Regions from separate parts of the Saccharospirillum sp. ABV4_185 genome, predicted to be linked through region 2. Evidence: predicted binding sites of a transcription regulator. Region 2 holds the regulator's gene; the other holds the start of a gene.

Region 1 (7,986 bases), 260 kb from region 2:
GGTGAACGTGTTGACCTGATGATTCAGGAGATCCAGCAAGCACTGACGCAGGCCCGCGCTGAAGGCGACCTGCCGTCGGGTGTTGATTTCCGCTTCACTGGCGACCAGGAAGAACAGGCTGAAACCATGGCCTTCCTCGGCGGTGCATTCCTGATCGCCCTCTTTGTCATGGTCATTATCCTGGTTACCCAGTTCAATTCCTTCTACCAGACCTTCCTGATCATGCTGGCGATCCTACTGTCCACGGTCGGGGTGATGGTCGGTATTATTCTGACCGGCGCGAGTTTTGTGGTGGTCATGAGCGGGGTTGGCATCATCGCCCTGGCGGGGATTGTGGTGAACAACAACATCGTTTTGATCGACACCTACAACGTCATCCGCAAACAGGGCGTACCGGCCATGGATGCGGCGCTGATCACCTGTGCCCAGCGTCTGCGCCCGGTGATTCTGACCACCGTCACGACTATTCTGGGTCTGTTGCCGATGGTGTATCAGTTGACCATCAACTTCTTCGAGCGCTCTGTCACCGTTGGCGCGCCGTCGTCTCAATGGTGGACGGCTCTGGCTACCACCATCGCCGGCGGCCTGCTGTTTGCCAGCCTGCTGACGCTGGTGTTCACACCCTGCATGTTGATCCTGGGCGAACGCGTCCAGGCCTTCATTGCTCGCAAACGCGGTCACACAGCCGAAGTCTGAGCTGACCCGCTGACCCGCCCTGTAAAGGGGCGGGTCTTTTCTTTTCAGTGCCCAATAAAGCAGCTAGTCTGACAATCTCTTTCTAACGCCCATCGAACATCTGCGTTACAGCGCAACGGTCGGGTTATTGTTTGTTGTGAGGCTTGTGGACATGAACGCACCGCTGCTGCGAATGCTGACTGTCTTCTGTCTGGCCGGCACCCTGCCCGTCCTGGCGGATGACGCATCGCTGTCGGAAGACTATAACCAGGCGTTACAAAGCCTGAATCAGAACGATTTGGACTTTGCCGACCTCAATCGCTGGAAACATCTGCCGCTCTACCCGCACCTGGTCACTCACTGGGCCATGCGTCATCCCGACGCTATCGATACCGACTGGTTCGCCAACCAACTGTTAAAGCCTGAATGGCAGGCCGCCGGCTGGGAGTTCCGTCAAACCTGGCTGGAAGAGCTGGCGCAGCGCGAACAATGGTATCGCTACGTTCTGTTTGACCAGGCCTGGGCCGGCGCTGGTCATCCCTGCCGACGCTTCCAGGCACAGCAAGCGCTGGGTGAGCCGCTGGTCGATGAACAATTGCGCCAACTGTGGTTAACCGCCGAGTCACTGCCCGATTATTGCAATCCCTTTCTGGAACGGCTTAAGCAGGCGGATGACTACAACGAACTGGTCTGGCAACGCCAGTTGCTGGCCTTTGAAGCCCGCAACAGTGCCATGTTGCGTTATCTGAATGATCAATATGACGAGCCACAATGGCGTCAACGCGGACAACGGCTACGCGCTATCTACCTCAGTCCGGCCGGCCTGTTCAATCAGCCCTACAACCCGGACGAGGCATGGCAACGTGACCTGGCGTTAGCCGCTATCGATCGGCTGGCGTTTCGCGCACCACAGATAGCATCCAACTTCTGGGTCGACCTGATCAAACGGACGCCCGACTTTAGCCAGGCCGACATTCAAGCGACCTCCGGCTATCTGGGCATTGCCATGGCCAAGCTGGCGCTGCCACAGGCCGACTATTGGCTGGGTATTGCCGACCCCAAACGCGGTAACGAAGAAATCCAGCACTGGCGCCTGCAGGTCGCCCTGGCGGACAACAATTGGATGCAGATCGCCAGCCTTTATCGGGCGCTGGATGAGTCACTCCAGGACAGCAGCCAATGGCGTTACTGGTCAGCCATCGCCGAACAACATCTGGATATGGGTGATACCTCCGAGCAGCAGTTAGCGAGCCTGGCCCAGGAACGCTCCTACTATGGTTTTCTGGCCGCTGCAGCGCTCGATCAGCCGGCCGAACTGAACCTCGATGAATACCCTCCGATCAAGACCCGTCGGCCTATCGCCGAACGTCCCAACTTGCAGCGCGCCCTGGCACTCTATGAGGCGGGCGACATTGTGCGCGCTCAGATCGAATGGAATCTGGCGCTGGATGCCTTCACGCCCGAACAAATGATGGAAGCCGCCCAGTTAGCGCAGAGTCGGAATTGGTACCATAAGGCATCCCAGACGGCGGGTATGAGTGGTCGTTATGGCGAATTAACGCTGCGCTACCCGACTCCCTTTGCCGATCTGGTTGGCGAGTTGACCGAAACAGCAGCCGTGCCGAGACACTGGTTATATGGTGTTATGCGCCAGGAAAGTCACTTTATGACTCAGGCACGATCGCCGGTGGGTGCGCGTGGGCTTATGCAGTTAATGCCTTATACCGCGCGCAGTATGGCGATCAAATCCGGATTGAATTATCACGGTGAGGACGACCTGAACGATCCGACGCTGAATATCACCCTGGGTCGTAATTACCTGGATCAGATGCAGCGCCGCTTTGGTCATCCGGTCTACGCGACGGCGGCTTACAATGCCGGCCCCACCAAAGTTACCAGTTGGTTGGACCGTTACCCGGCGGACCTGCGCGTCTGGATTGAATCCATTCCCTTCGATGAAACCCGCAACTACGTCAAATCAGTGCTGACCTACGCCCAGATCTACGCCATGCGCGACGGCCAGAACTGGACGCTCGCCAGTTGGCTCGACCAACCCAACCTGGCGTCGCTGGGTGATGATTCCTGAGCCGCTGAACTAGCTGACGGATTCGAGCTGCGCGCTATCACCCAGGCGCAGTTCACTGACGCCACGGGCAACCGCATTCATACCGAAGATGGTTTTGCCGTTAAAGCGGCTGTGGGTTTTTAACGCCGCCGCCACCTCTCGTTGATAGATGCCAGAATCCGGGTCCACCGCTGGAATGCTGCAACGTTCGCAGGGTTTGAGTAATTGCAGATGACCAGCGGCCAGCGTTAAACGTCCCAACTCCAGCTCCTGATCCATCGGCAAACCGTCCACCACTATGTTGGGACGAAAGCGACGCACGTCGAGCTGGACCCCCGCCCGTTCGTTAAGTCCATCCAGAGAACTCTGATTGCACAGCAACAGTGGATAGCCATCTGCAAAGCCAACGCGTTCGTGCTCCAGAGCAGCCGGGTCCGGTACGCGCCGTTGCGAATCTGTGCCGACATACACCAAGCGCACCGTCTTACCCACTTTGTCGCTGAACCAGGCCGACAGCTCGGCTGAGACTTCCCAGCCATCCAGCTCATCTTTCCAGACCGTTACCCGTATCGGCGCATTGCTGGCGACGCTCCTGGTGAGATCGCGATAATCGCCATCGGGCGCGCTGATGCGATAACCATCGCCCTGCACCTGCACACCAAAATTGGCCAGCTGTGGCATATCGCGCTGACTGACAAAACGGTTCTTGGCGTTGATCAGCATCCAGCGGCGATCGTCCACTGGACCGGCTGCATCGAATGGCAGCCGATCAACTGCAATACCGGCAAGTGATTTGATGGGGTAATGGAACAGAGCGGTAATCTGAGCGGTAAACGACATGACAGCAGGGTCCGCAAGGGGAAGAGGGCCGCTCATTCCAGCAAAGGCGAGCGGCTTATGCAAGCAACCTCAGGCTTCGCCTTCCACCCGTCTGCGCACCAGATCGGCCAGCTGTTCGGGCTGGAACTTGGAGAGAAAAGCATCGCAGCCGACCTTCTTGGTCATCGCCAGGTTGAAATCACCGGACAGCGACGTATGCAGTGCAACGAACAGGTTTTTCAAACGCCCATCGGCGCGCACTTCAGCCGTCAGTCGATAGCCATCCATTCGCGGCATTTCCGCATCGGTGACCAGCATCAGCACCCGCTCTTCCAGCGGGCCGTCAGTCTCTTCTGCCAGCCGACGCAGCAGTTCCAAACCCTGAGCGCCATCGGTGGCCTGATGCACCTTGAGCCCCATGGATTCAAAAGTCACCCGCGCCTGAGTTAGGGCGGTATGCGAATCATCAACCATAACAATTTCACGACCGCGAATGCGTTCCACCACCTCATCCGCCAGATAACCTTCACTGAGTAAAGCGTTCATCGGCACGATTTCCGACAAGACCTTCTCTACATCAATGATTTCGACAATCTGCTCTTCGTGATGGGTTATGGCCGTCAAATAGTGGGTATGGCCCGCGCCCGACGGCGGTGGCAACACCTCTTCCCAGTTCAGGTTAATAATACGATCCACTCCACCGACCAGGAACGCCTGAACAGTCGAGTTGTATTCGGTCACGATAATGGTGGAATTTTCATCGTGTTTGATAGGACTTAAGCCAATGGCCATGCTCAGGTCGATAACCGGTACCGAACGGCCACGCAGATAGACCACACCAATCACCGCCGGATTGCGCTGCGGCATCATGGTCAGTTTGGGCAGCCCCAATACCTCTTGAACTTTAAAGACGTTAATCGCATAGATTTGTCGTCCTTTGAGCCGGAACATCAGGATTTCCAGTCGATTCTGACCGACCAGATTGGTACGGCTATCGACATTTTTCAGCACACTCGACATCAGCTACTCCGGCTACTTCGACTCTTCCAACGATCCCGGCAAGCGCAGTCGCCCACCCACTCCGTCGTTATCGGCAAAGTTTAGTCGAGATTGAAGGAATATGCGCTAGTTCACATAAAGACAGTGTTAGTTCACACAAACGCAGGTCGTCGCATCCAGATTAACCACCGAGCCGGGACGCGACAGCGGCAACCAGTCATCCACCAGACTGTTGGATTGAGCGCAGGTCAGCCCACTGCTGTAAGCACCCAGATAGCGAATCTGTCCGTCGGTGCCGGTCAATACGATCAGAGGGCCTGGCGAGGCTGGCGGCGTACCATCCATTGACCCCGCCAGCGCCTGATTGATAAAGGGCGTTCCCAATTGCACCGGGTGGTAGCCCAGCTCACTCCCGGTTTCGCTCAGCGATGAAGCATGGCCGGACGCCATAAAACGGCACAAACAGCCCGGCGGCATCCAATGAATCATGGCTGGATGCGTCAGCTCGCTGCGGGTATCGATCCAGTCCTGCCATTGATCGCTCCAGGCCGACACATCTGAAACACTGCGACCCAACCAATCCAGGTGACTTTGTCGGAACCAAAGACCTGCAGCCAGAGCAAGCAACAAGGGCAACAGCCACCACACTAAGCCGCGATATCGAATCACAATGAACCTTTTGCTAAGGGAGAATCAGGCATGATTGGCACGGAGGTAACGACGCACCTCGTCCAGCGTAAAAGGCCAGCCAAGATCGTCACTTGCGCCATCGCAGAGCAGAACCGGAATACGTATGGCGTATCGGTCCATCAATGCATCACTCTCGACAATATCAACCACCTGCCATTGCAGCGGTTCGGACAGCGCCAACTCTTGCAGCAAAGCCTGCGCCTGCTCACAGAGATGACAACCGAGGGTACTGTAGAGAATGAGATTCGGGGTCGTTGAGGAGGAAGCCACGGGCCGTTCCTATTGGAAAAACGGCCCTATTGTAGAAATCTGCCAGCGCTTTACCAGCGCTCGCTATCAGGCGTCTTTTTTATCGGTTGATGGGTCAGCAAAGAGCGAATCCAGGAAGCTGCTCAAGCGGCCATCGTTACGCGGATGGTTGACCAATGAGTCGACTAGACCCCGCTCCGAGTTCAGTTTATCCACCCAACGCTGCTGGGCATCGACCAGTTCACGAGCGTATTCGCGCAACGGATCCAGACCGCGCGGCAAGCTCTGAGCCTCACCACCAGCCTGTTGATAGGCAGATACAGCCTTGGTTTGAACCGAACGCATGCTCAGATCCAGAGACGCCAAACTGGTGCCACTGATACTCAGCGCCTGAGCCTGCTCGAAGGCCACACCCAGGTCGCCGTCGTAAAATTCGTCAGCCAGCTCACCCACTTCTTTCAGCAAAGCGGTCAGATCGGATCGTTCTTGATCGTTCAGATCACCTTCGATGCTCAAATCGAACTGACCCGATTCCACCTTGCCCCAGCTCACCGACGACCAGCCATCACCGGAAGACTTTTCCGCCGAAGCTTCGTTACGACGATCCACACGGATGGTGACCTTATCGCCTTCAGCAGTAGTGACATCCAGAGCAAAGGTGCGCTGTTCGTACTGATAAATACCGATATTGCGATTGCCCTGGCGTGACACCTGCTTGGAATCGTCAGCACTCACCGAGGCGTCGATATCACGATTGGCCAGAACGTCTTCAAGCCGGCCGTAAGCGTCATCGATTTTACCTTTGAGCGCATCATCCAGCTTGCCCATCGACTCAAGCACATCACGCGCTTCACCAAACCCCTGCTTGATGCCTTTTTCCGCGGCGGCCCAAAGCTTCTCCATCTCAGCTTCGGAGGCGCCATTAGCCTGGGCCTGAGACAGACGGCCGCGCATAAAGCTCCACAGATTATCGACCAGTTCTTCGACATTAAAATTGCTCGCCGCCGATTGCGACGCGCCAGCTTGTTCGGTTTTTGCAGGTGCGTTGACCGAACCCGCCCCAGCGGACTGAGCAGCCTGGCCCGAACCGGGGCGCTGGTAACCAGCGATGGATGGCGTTAACGCGGACAAATTGGACAGCATGTTATTCATAGGGCGTCCCCTTCCGGCGCAAACCGGTACTTATCGAATAGGCGGTGCATTCAATCTACTAGCGGCGGTATAGCGCACAACTTGAGTGATGTTTTGTAAAGGCCGGGATTATCAAAAAACAATCATCAATAGCGTTGGATTGTTGATTAATACGTCGTATGATCGCCGTGCTTCAGGTACCACTCGACTGACAGAGGCCCGTCATGGCGAGACTCGATTCGCTGATCATCTTCACCACCGTCGTTAAAGCCAATAATTTTACCAACGCGGCTCATCAACTGGGTCTGACGCCTTCGGCTGTCAGCAAGCAGATCAGCCTGCTGGAAGATCGCCTTGGCGTGCGCTTGCTCAACCGCACCACCCGCTCGGTCAGCCCGACCGAAGCCGGCCAGCTGTTCTTTAACCGCTGCAGTCGCATCCTCGAAGACCTCGAGGAAGCCGAGCATATGGTCAAAGACCTGGAAACCTCGCCGCGAGGCACGCTGCGCATCACCGCCACGCCGACCTTCGGCCGCTCCATGCTGATGAAGATATTCTCCAAGTTTTTAGAGCAATATCCGGACGTGAATTTCGACCTGATCCTGGCCGATAAAGGCCTCGACCTGGTGCGCGAAGGCATCGACCTGGCGATTCATCTGGGTTCGCTGCAGGACAGTCGTCTGGTCGCCCGACCGGTTGCCAAGCAAAAGGTCATCCTGACCGCAACCAAAGATTACCTCGACAAGCATGGCATGCCACAGCAACTGGCCGATCTGTACGATCACCATATGCTGATGGCGTCCGGTATCGATTTCGCCGAGCCACGTTGGATCAAACGTTTTCTGAAAGAAGCCGGTCTGCAGAATAAAGACCGCCGCTTCACGGTCAACGATCTGGACACCCTGGCCGAGGCCACCACCAATCATATGGGCATCACGGCGCTGCCGTACTATATGGTGCGCGAAGAACTGACCAGTGGACGCATGTTGCATGTGCTACCGGACATCACCTTCCCCAGCCGAACCATCCATGTGGTTTATCCGGAAAACCGCTATCTGTCCGCCAAGAGCCGGGCCTTTGTCGATTTTATGGCGGCCTATTTCGAAGAACACGATCTCGATAAAGCGGGCTAAAAATCGGACTGCCAGAAACAAAAAAGCGGCCAATTGGCCGCTTTTTTAATGGCTGAATTACTCAGCGCAGAAAACGATTCAACCCAGCATCATTGAACATCCGCTCAATGGCAGCATCGAATGTCTCAGTCAGCATGGTTTCGTTTTCCGCTTCATCCGGATAGCGGAAAAACTCGGCAGAACGCTGTGAACGGAAACTGTTGGAGTAGCTGGAGTTGGCTTTGA
Region 2 (7,986 bases):
AAAGGGCGTGCGCCCAAGCCGGAAGCCAAGCCTGACTTCCCGATTCCTGACGATCTGCGTGAGGACGAGCCGCCTCCGCAGCAATAAGTCATGCTCGGTTGTGACGCTGTTCCGAACAATTTGAGAGTGCCATCGCATTCTGGCCCGATCCGTGCAAACACCAAGGTGAACCTACAGATTCGCCTGATTATTGACAGATGGCTTTCCTCGATAATGTAAGAGGGTTGGGAACCCAGGTACGCGGTCTCGATCGCGGCGCCGTTCTCAGCTCCACCCGCACCAATGCCAAACTGATGACGCAGCGCGTCGTCGGTGTGCCCTTGATGTTGCTGCTGGTACTGGGCCTGATGACGCTGCCGGTACCGCCCTTTGTTCTGGACTCTTTTTTCACCTTTAACATCGCCTTGTCGATCGTGGTGTTGCTGGTAACCATCTACGTACTGCGTCCGCTCGACTTTGCCGTCTTTCCGTCCATCATTCTGGTCGCGACCTTATTGCGTTTGGCGCTGAACGTGGCGTCGACGCGGGTGGTGTTGCTCTACGGCCATGAAGGCGGTGACGCTGCCGGTCAGGTGATCGAGGCTTTTGGTGCGGTCTTGATTGGCGGTAATTACGCCGTTGGTTTTATCGTCTTTGCCATTTTGATGATCATCAATTTTGTCGTGGTCACCAAGGGCGCCGGCCGGGTCTCGGAAGTCAGCGCGCGTTTCACCCTCGATGCCATGCCCGGTAAGCAGATGGCAATTGACGCCGACCTGAACGCCGGCCTGATCGATGCCGAAACCGCCAAAACCCGCCGCACTGAGATCGCCCAGGAAGCCGACTTCTATGGCTCCATGGACGGTGCGTCAAAGTTTGTTCGCGGTGATGCCATCGCCGGTATTCTGATTCTGGCGATTAACATCTTTGGTGGCCTGGCCATCGGTATGTTGCAGCATCAGTTGGAATTCGGTCAGGCGGTGGAACGCTATGCTTTGCTGACCATTGGTGATGGTCTGGTTGCACAGATTCCGTCGCTGTTGTTGTCGGTTGCCGCGGCCATCATGGTGACGCGCAACTCCAACAGCCAGGAAATGGGCGAGCAGATTCTGCATCAGATGTTCTCCACGCCTCGGGCGCTGAGCATCGCTGCTTTTCTGATCGGTGTCATGGGCGTGCTGCCCGGTATGCCGCATTTCGTGTTTTTGTCACTGGCGTTTATCTGTCTGATCGGTGCGCTCTTTATTGTCTACCGCCAAAAAGTTGCCGCCGGTGAATCTTTCTTGCCCGGTGCGCCGGCCCCCAGTGGTGCTGGGGCGAGCGCTAAAACCGGTAAGGTCGAACCCGGTGGCGCGCCGCCGGTGGCGAGCTCTGAAAGTGATACCAAAGAGCTCAGTTGGGATGATGTGCAACCGGTCGATATTGTCGGACTGGAAGTGGGCTATCGCCTGATTCCACTGGTGGATCGCTCGCAAGGCGGGCAATTGCTCGGTCGCATCAAAGGCATTCGCAAGAAGCTGTCTCAGGATCTGGGTTTTCTGGTGCCGTCGATTCATATCCGCGACAACCTCGATCTGATGCCCAATGCCTATCGGCTGACGCTGATGGGCGTGGGTATCGCTGAAGCTGAGGTGTATCCGGATCGCGATATGGCGATTAATCCGGGCCAGGTGTTCGGCTCGCTCGATGGCATCAAGACCCAGGACCCGGCTTTCGGTCTGGAAGCGGTGTGGATTGAGTCGACGCAGCGTGATCGCGCCCAGACGCTCGGCTACACCGTGGTCGATGCCAGTACGGTGGTGGCGACGCACGTTAATCACCTGCTGCATCAGCACGCCTATGAACTGCTCGGTCATGAAGAAGCCCAGCAGATGCTGGATCTGCTGACCAAAAAATCGCCCAAGCTGGCCGAAGAACTGGTGCCCAATACTTTGACGCTCAGTCAGTTGCTCAAGGTGTTGCAGAACCTGCTGATGGAAGAAGTGCCGGTGCGCGACCTGCGGACCATTGCCGAGTCGCTGACCAATTTACAGCCGAAGAGCCAGGATATCGCCATTCTCACGGGCGCAGCGCGGATGGGACTGTCGCGCATGATCGTCCAGGGCATCGTTGGTAACGAGCGTGAAATACCGGTGATCACTCTGGATCGCGGGTTGGAACAGTTGTTGCAGAAGACAGTTCAACAGGCCGGAAATGATGGAAATCTTGACGGTGTGACCTTGGAGCCGGGTATGGCCGAGCGACTGCAGCAATCTTTGCAAGAGACGTCGCAACGTCTGGAAGGCGAGGGCAAGCCCTCCATTTTGCTGGTCTCCGGTTCGATCCGTATGTTGTTGGCGCGCTTTGTTCGCCACGGCGTGCCGGGATTGAAGGTCCTCAGTTTCCAGGAAATACCGGATAATAAACACATCACCATCGTGGCCACGGTAGGCGGTCAGTGAGGATAAATCGATGAAAGTGAAACGCTTTGTCGTTGCCAGCATGCAGGTTGGGCTGAAGCAGGTTGCCGAGGCTCTGGGGCCGGAAGCGGTTATTCTGTCGACGCGCAAACTGCCCGAGGGCACCGAGATTGTCGCTGGTGTCGATGAGGCTGAATTCGCTCGCTTTGAAGCCAACCGACCGGCCGCACCGGACCCGGACGCCATTATCAAGGCACATCCGCGCCAGAACGATGGCCAGCCCAAGCTGGATACTGAGAGCCTGAAGGGATTGCTGGAAAATCTGGCGCCGCACAGTCGTGCTGCCTTTGGTGATCTGGCACCGGACCGCTCAGCGACCAGCAGTTTTGCTGCCGATCAGACACTGGATTCTCCCCTGGCACGTGCCATGGAAGCCGAGCAGCGTGTCGAGCAGGCGGCACAGCGGCCGACGCCGAAAGCAGAGGCTCAGCCAACCCAACTGCGCGCTCAGTCCGACCAGGAGTTGATGACGTTGATGCGTCAGGAAATCGACAGTCTGCGTCAAATGCTCAAACAGCAAAGCGATTTTCTACAGGCGCCGGTAGTGGGGCCACAAACGCCTCAGCTGGAAAAACTGGAAGGCCGTTTGCGCGCCCTGGGGTTGGGTGAATCGGTACAGCGTTCGCTGTTGCGCCACTACAACCGCGATGCTGCTCTGGATGCCAACTGGCGTCGTCTGCTGGCACGCTTGGCGTCTGGCCTGTCGGTACCGGTGTTCGATCCGTTGACCGAAGGTGGCGTGGTGGCACTCTGTGGCCCCACCGGCGCCGGTAAAACCACAACGCTGGCCAAGCTGGCGGCCCGCGCGGTCAAGCGCCGTGGCCATGCCAAGGTGGCGGTGGTCAGTACCGATTGTTACCAGCTGGGGGCTCAGGATACCCTGGCGTCGGTCAGTCAGATTCTGGGTGTGGATTATCGCGCCCTCGGTGAAGACGATAGCCTGGCGGAAACACTGCAAGAGCTGGCGCATTATCATCTGGTGTTGATCGACACCAGCGGCAGCGCCGAAGCGTTGCGTCAGTGGCGTGAGCAGGTAATCGATACCGGTCTGGATGCGCGCATTCAAAGCGTGCTGGTGATGCCGGCGACCGCCAACAGCGACAGTCTGAACCAGTTTATTCAGGCGTTTCCGAGTCAACATCTGGCGGGCGCCATTATTACCAAGCTGGATGAAGCGCCTTGTTTTGGCAGTGTTTTTGACAGCTTGCTGCGTCACCGCTGGCCTTTGTGGTACAACACCGATGGTCAGCGCATCCCGCAGGATATTGACAGTGTCGATCCGGTGCGGCTGGTGAAGCGATTGGCGCGCGCGCTGGATGAAACACGCCCAGGGCTTGCCCAGGCGAGCTGACACAGGGCCATCAAAGACGATGGTAATTGCCTATACTGGGCCAACGGAGTTAAACGAGCGAATGAGTGGTTTGAAACCGATACAGGTACTGGCCGTCACCGGTGGTAAGGGTGGCGTGGGTAAAAGCAATGTGTCCGTCAACACGGCCGTCGCATTGGCAGAGCAGGGCAAGCGAGTGGTGCTGCTGGATGCCGATTTGGGCTTGGCCAATATTGATGTGCTGCTGGGCGTTTCGTCCGGCCGCAATATCGGCGATGTATTGTCTGGCGAGGCAGAGTTGCGCGATATCCTGGTACCCGGCCCCGGTGGCATTCGCATTATTCCGGCTTCGTCTGGCACCCAGCGCATGGCCAACCTGGGCGAACAGGAACACGCAGGTATCATCGGTGCATTCAGTGATCTGGGCGACGATATGGATGTATTGATCGTCGATACCGCCGCGGGTATTTCGCGGACGGTGACGTCCTTTGTTCGCGCCGCTCAGGAAACACTGATCGTAGTGACTGACGAACCCACGTCAGTGACCGATGCTTATGCTTTGATCAAGGTGTTGAACCGCGACTGTAAGATGGATCGATTCAGGGTGTTGGCTAATATGGTCCGTACGCCCAATGAAGGTCAGGCGCTGTTCAATAAATTATCGAAGGTCACGGATCGCTTTTTAGATGTGACGCTTCAATATGTCGGCTCAGTACCCATGGATGAATCGGTACGTAAGGCCGTCCAGCGCCAGAAGGCCGTTGTCGAGGCGTATCCGCGGTCCAAAGCCGCGATCGCTTATCGTTCACTGGCCCAGAAGGTCGCGACCTGGCCCTTGCCAACCACACCTCGGGGAAATCTCGAATTTTTTGTGGAGCGGCTGGTCCAGGGGACTACTGGAGTCGCCTGACATGTCGGTGCAGCATTACACTATGTATCAGACCGAAAAAAAGGTCGATTACGACCGCCTGGTAAACGAGCAGGGTGTGCTGGTCAAGCGCATTGCCCATCACTTGCTGGCTCGTCTGCCAGAAAGCGTACAGCTGGAAGACCTGGTGCAATCGGGCATGATCGGCTTGTTTGAGGCTGCACAGAATTACGATCATACCAAGGGTGCCAGTTTCGAAACCTACGCCGGCATTCGCATCCGCGGCGCCATGCTCGATGAAGTGCGTAAGGGTGACTGGATTCCGCGTTCCGTACACCGCAATTCGCGCCGCATTGCCGATGCTATTCGCGAAATTGAAATGCGTGAAGGCCGCGATGCCCAGGATCAGGAAGTAGCCGCTGTGCTGGAGATGAGTCTGGACGACTACTACTCCCTGCTCAAAGACACTCAAGGCTCACGTCTGTTCAGCTTTGAAGAGCTGATGGAGCAGGGCAATGGTGATCTGCAGGATTACCAGGTGGGTAACAGCCAGCACCTGGCACCGCATTCGGAAGTAGAGTCTGACCAGCGTAATCACCAGTTGGCTGACGCCATCAAGCAGTTACCAGAACGTGAGCAACTGGTGTTGTCGCTGTATTACGACGAAGAGCTCAACCTCAAGGAAATTGGCGCTGTTCTGGGCGTCAGTGAATCCCGCATCAGTCAAATCCATACCCAGGCCGCCATGCGCCTGCGTGCCCGTATGAGCGAGTGGTAGCCACTTGTATTTGCCCTTTCAGTCAGGCTGTATCACGGCCGCTGTTGGGGTAGACTAGTCGGCTTCCGGACGCTCTAAACTATCGCGATCACCGGTCGATACAGATGCCAACAGACCTTGACGAGTCTTGTGGGTGCTCTCATTCGCAGTTGTGGTAACACAATTGGGCTTGAGTTAGCGCTTAGAGCCACGACGGTCAGTGAAAAGGCATTCTCAAGACTGGATAGCCGGTTACCAGCGTCTATCATAAAGACAGTAAGCAGTTTGTCGGGTGAGGCTAGAGGAGGTCATCTTGGACAAGAACATGAAAATCCTGGTTGTCGACGATTTTTCAACAATGCGGCGCATTGTTAAGAATCTTTTGCGCGACCTGGGCTTCAGTAACACCCACGAAGCGGACGATGGTTCCAGTGCATGGCCGATGTTGCAAAGCAGCGATTTCGACTTTGTGGTAACCGACTGGAACATGCCGGGTATGACCGGTATCGAACTGCTCAAGAAAATTCGTTCGGACGAACGTCTGAAATCCATTCCCGTCTTGATGGTTACCGCTGAAGCCAAGCGCGATCAGATCGTTGCTGCTGCTCAGGCAGGCGTTAATGGCTATGTCGTCAAGCCGTTCACTGCGGCCGCCTTGAAAGAGAAGATCGATAAAATCTTCGAACGGGTAGATGGCTGATAGCCGGTGTTAAGGGTTGACCAAAGAGGCCGTTATGGCTGATCCAGACAACAAAAAATTATCTCCTGAGTTTCTAGATGCGCTTAAAGCCATGGTTCCAGCTCTGCTGGAGCAGGTGCAGCACGAGAATATGGACGAAGCGGTTGCGATTCTGGCTAAGCTACAACAGGCCCGGACCGAGCATTATGCCGGAACTACCTTTTCCGATTTATTGAAAGAAAAGGCCGCAGAACTGCATCAGCGTATTGAAGCAGGGGAAACCGAATCGGCGCTGGAAACGCTCCAGGAATTGCAGGATGCGCGTGATCGGGGGCTCTATCAGGAAGTCGGCCGGCTCACCCGAGCGTTGCACAGCGCCATCACCAACTTTCATATTGATGCCAAGCCTGGTGAAGGCGTGCAGGAGCTTTCGGAAATGTCCGAAGCCACTGACCGACTGGGTTATGTCGTTACTTTGACGGAAAAAGCGGCCAATACCACCTTGGATCTGGTCGAAGAAAGCATGCCGGTGGCCGGTGCGTTAAAGGAAGAATCTGCGCGTCTGAAAAGCGAGTGGAAGCGCCTGGTCGATCGGGATATGAGCGCCGAAGAGTTTCGTTCGCTGTATTGGCATTTAGACGGGTTTTTTACTCTGCTGAATGATCAATCTGAAACGCTCTATAGCAATCTGTCGAGCATTTTGCTGGCACAGGATTTTCAGGATTTGACCGGTCAGGTCATTAATAAAGTTACCAGTTTGGTCAAGGAGGTCGAAGCCAGTCTGGTGGATTTGGTCTTTATGGCCAGCCAGGTCGATGAAATAACTGGCATCGTTCGCGAAGGCCCAGAGGTTGACGCCGATAAGACCGCTGAAGTCAGCGATAAAGGCGAAGGACCTCAGATCAATGCCAATGCTGAGGGTGTCGTATCCAGCCAGGACGATGTGGACGATCTATTGTCCAGTCTTGGTTTTTGATTGGGGTCTAGGAGAGCAGCATGGGCTTCGAAGCGGACGAAGAGATTTTACAGGATTTCCTGGTTGAGGCTGGTGAAATTCTAGAGCAATTGTCCGAACAGCTGATTGAACTGGAGCGCAGCCCGGACGACCGGGATTTGCTCAACGCCATTTTCCGGGGCTTTCACACCGTTAAAGGCGGCGCTGGTTTTTTGCAACTGACACCCTTGGTCGATTGTTGCCACGCTGCGGAAAACGTCTTCGATACGTTGCGTAATGGCTTGCGTCAGATCGATGCTGATCTGATGGATGCCGTGTTGCGTGGCCTCGATAACGTCAACGAAATGTTCGCTCAAGTCAGTAATGGCGAAACACCTCAGCCTGCTGATGAAGAACTGGTGGCGCTGCTGCATCGATACGCTGCGCCGGCTTCGGCGGACGAAGCCCCTGCTGAAGCCGAAGAAGCTGTGGCAGCAGACACCGACGAGGCAGCTTCCAGCGTCGCCCAGGATGCCCCCAAGCCCGGTGATGACATCACCGATGCCGAATTTGAAGAATTACTTGACGCCATTTCCCCGAACGATCAGGCCGGATCAGCGCCGGCGTCGGGCTCAGAATCTTCAACGCCTCCGCCGGCTGCCAGTGAACTGACTGGCAGTGGTGATGAAATTACCGATGACGAATTTGAAGCGTTGCTGGACGAGTTACACGGTAAAGGTCAGTTCAAGGCAGCGGGCGGCGATGAGGCGCCAGCGAAAGAAGAGAAGCCTGCGGCTCCGGCTGCGGCGGCCTCGAACAGTAACGAAATCACGGATGATGAATTTGAAGCGCTGCTGGATGAACTGCACGGCAAGGGTCAGTTTAAAGCAGGTGCTGACGAAGCTGCGGCTGCATCGGCAGACGATGCCAAACCCAAAGCCGAAGCGCCGAAAGCTGCAGCCAAACCAGAGCCCAAGGCG

What was found. The regulator FliA, encoded in region 2, starts transcription of late flagellar genes. The targets are predictions, from matches to a motif close to CTAAAGTTNNNNNNNNNNCNGCCGATA.
Region 1: a site for FliA is predicted at 6,709-6,735, ahead of ACXAE6_RS15185 (DUF5610 domain-containing protein). Genes of this name have one in related genera too.

Annotation. Positions count from the first base shown of each region.
Region 1 covers NZ_JBSWUW010000001.1:3,183,491-3,191,476, forward strand. The annotation lists gene ACXAE6_RS15155 (efflux RND transporter permease subunit) at 1-696, shown strand, start outside; gene ACXAE6_RS15160 (lytic transglycosylase domain-containing protein) at 848-2,761, shown strand; gene ACXAE6_RS15165 (MOSC domain-containing protein) at 2,771-3,580, opposite strand; gene ACXAE6_RS15170 (chemotaxis protein) at 3,650-4,579, opposite strand; gene ACXAE6_RS15175 (DUF6436 domain-containing protein) at 4,706-5,227, opposite strand; gene ACXAE6_RS15180 (glutaredoxin family protein) at 5,252-5,518, opposite strand; gene ACXAE6_RS15185 (DUF5610 domain-containing protein) at 5,585-6,649, opposite strand; gene ACXAE6_RS15190 (LysR family transcriptional regulator) at 6,853-7,761, shown strand; gene ACXAE6_RS15195 (YajG family lipoprotein) at 7,823-7,986, opposite strand, start outside.
Region 2 covers NZ_JBSWUW010000001.1:2,921,557-2,929,542, forward strand. The annotation lists gene flhB (flagellar biosynthesis protein FlhB) at 1-87, shown strand, start outside; gene flhA (flagellar biosynthesis protein FlhA) at 198-2,420, shown strand; gene flhF (flagellar biosynthesis protein FlhF) at 2,431-3,789, shown strand; gene ACXAE6_RS13875 (MinD/ParA family protein) at 3,851-4,678, shown strand; gene ACXAE6_RS13880 (RNA polymerase sigma factor FliA) at 4,701-5,414, shown strand; gene cheY (chemotaxis response regulator CheY) at 5,719-6,093, shown strand; gene ACXAE6_RS13890 (protein phosphatase CheZ) at 6,128-7,048, shown strand; gene ACXAE6_RS13895 (chemotaxis protein CheA) at 7,069-7,986, shown strand, end outside.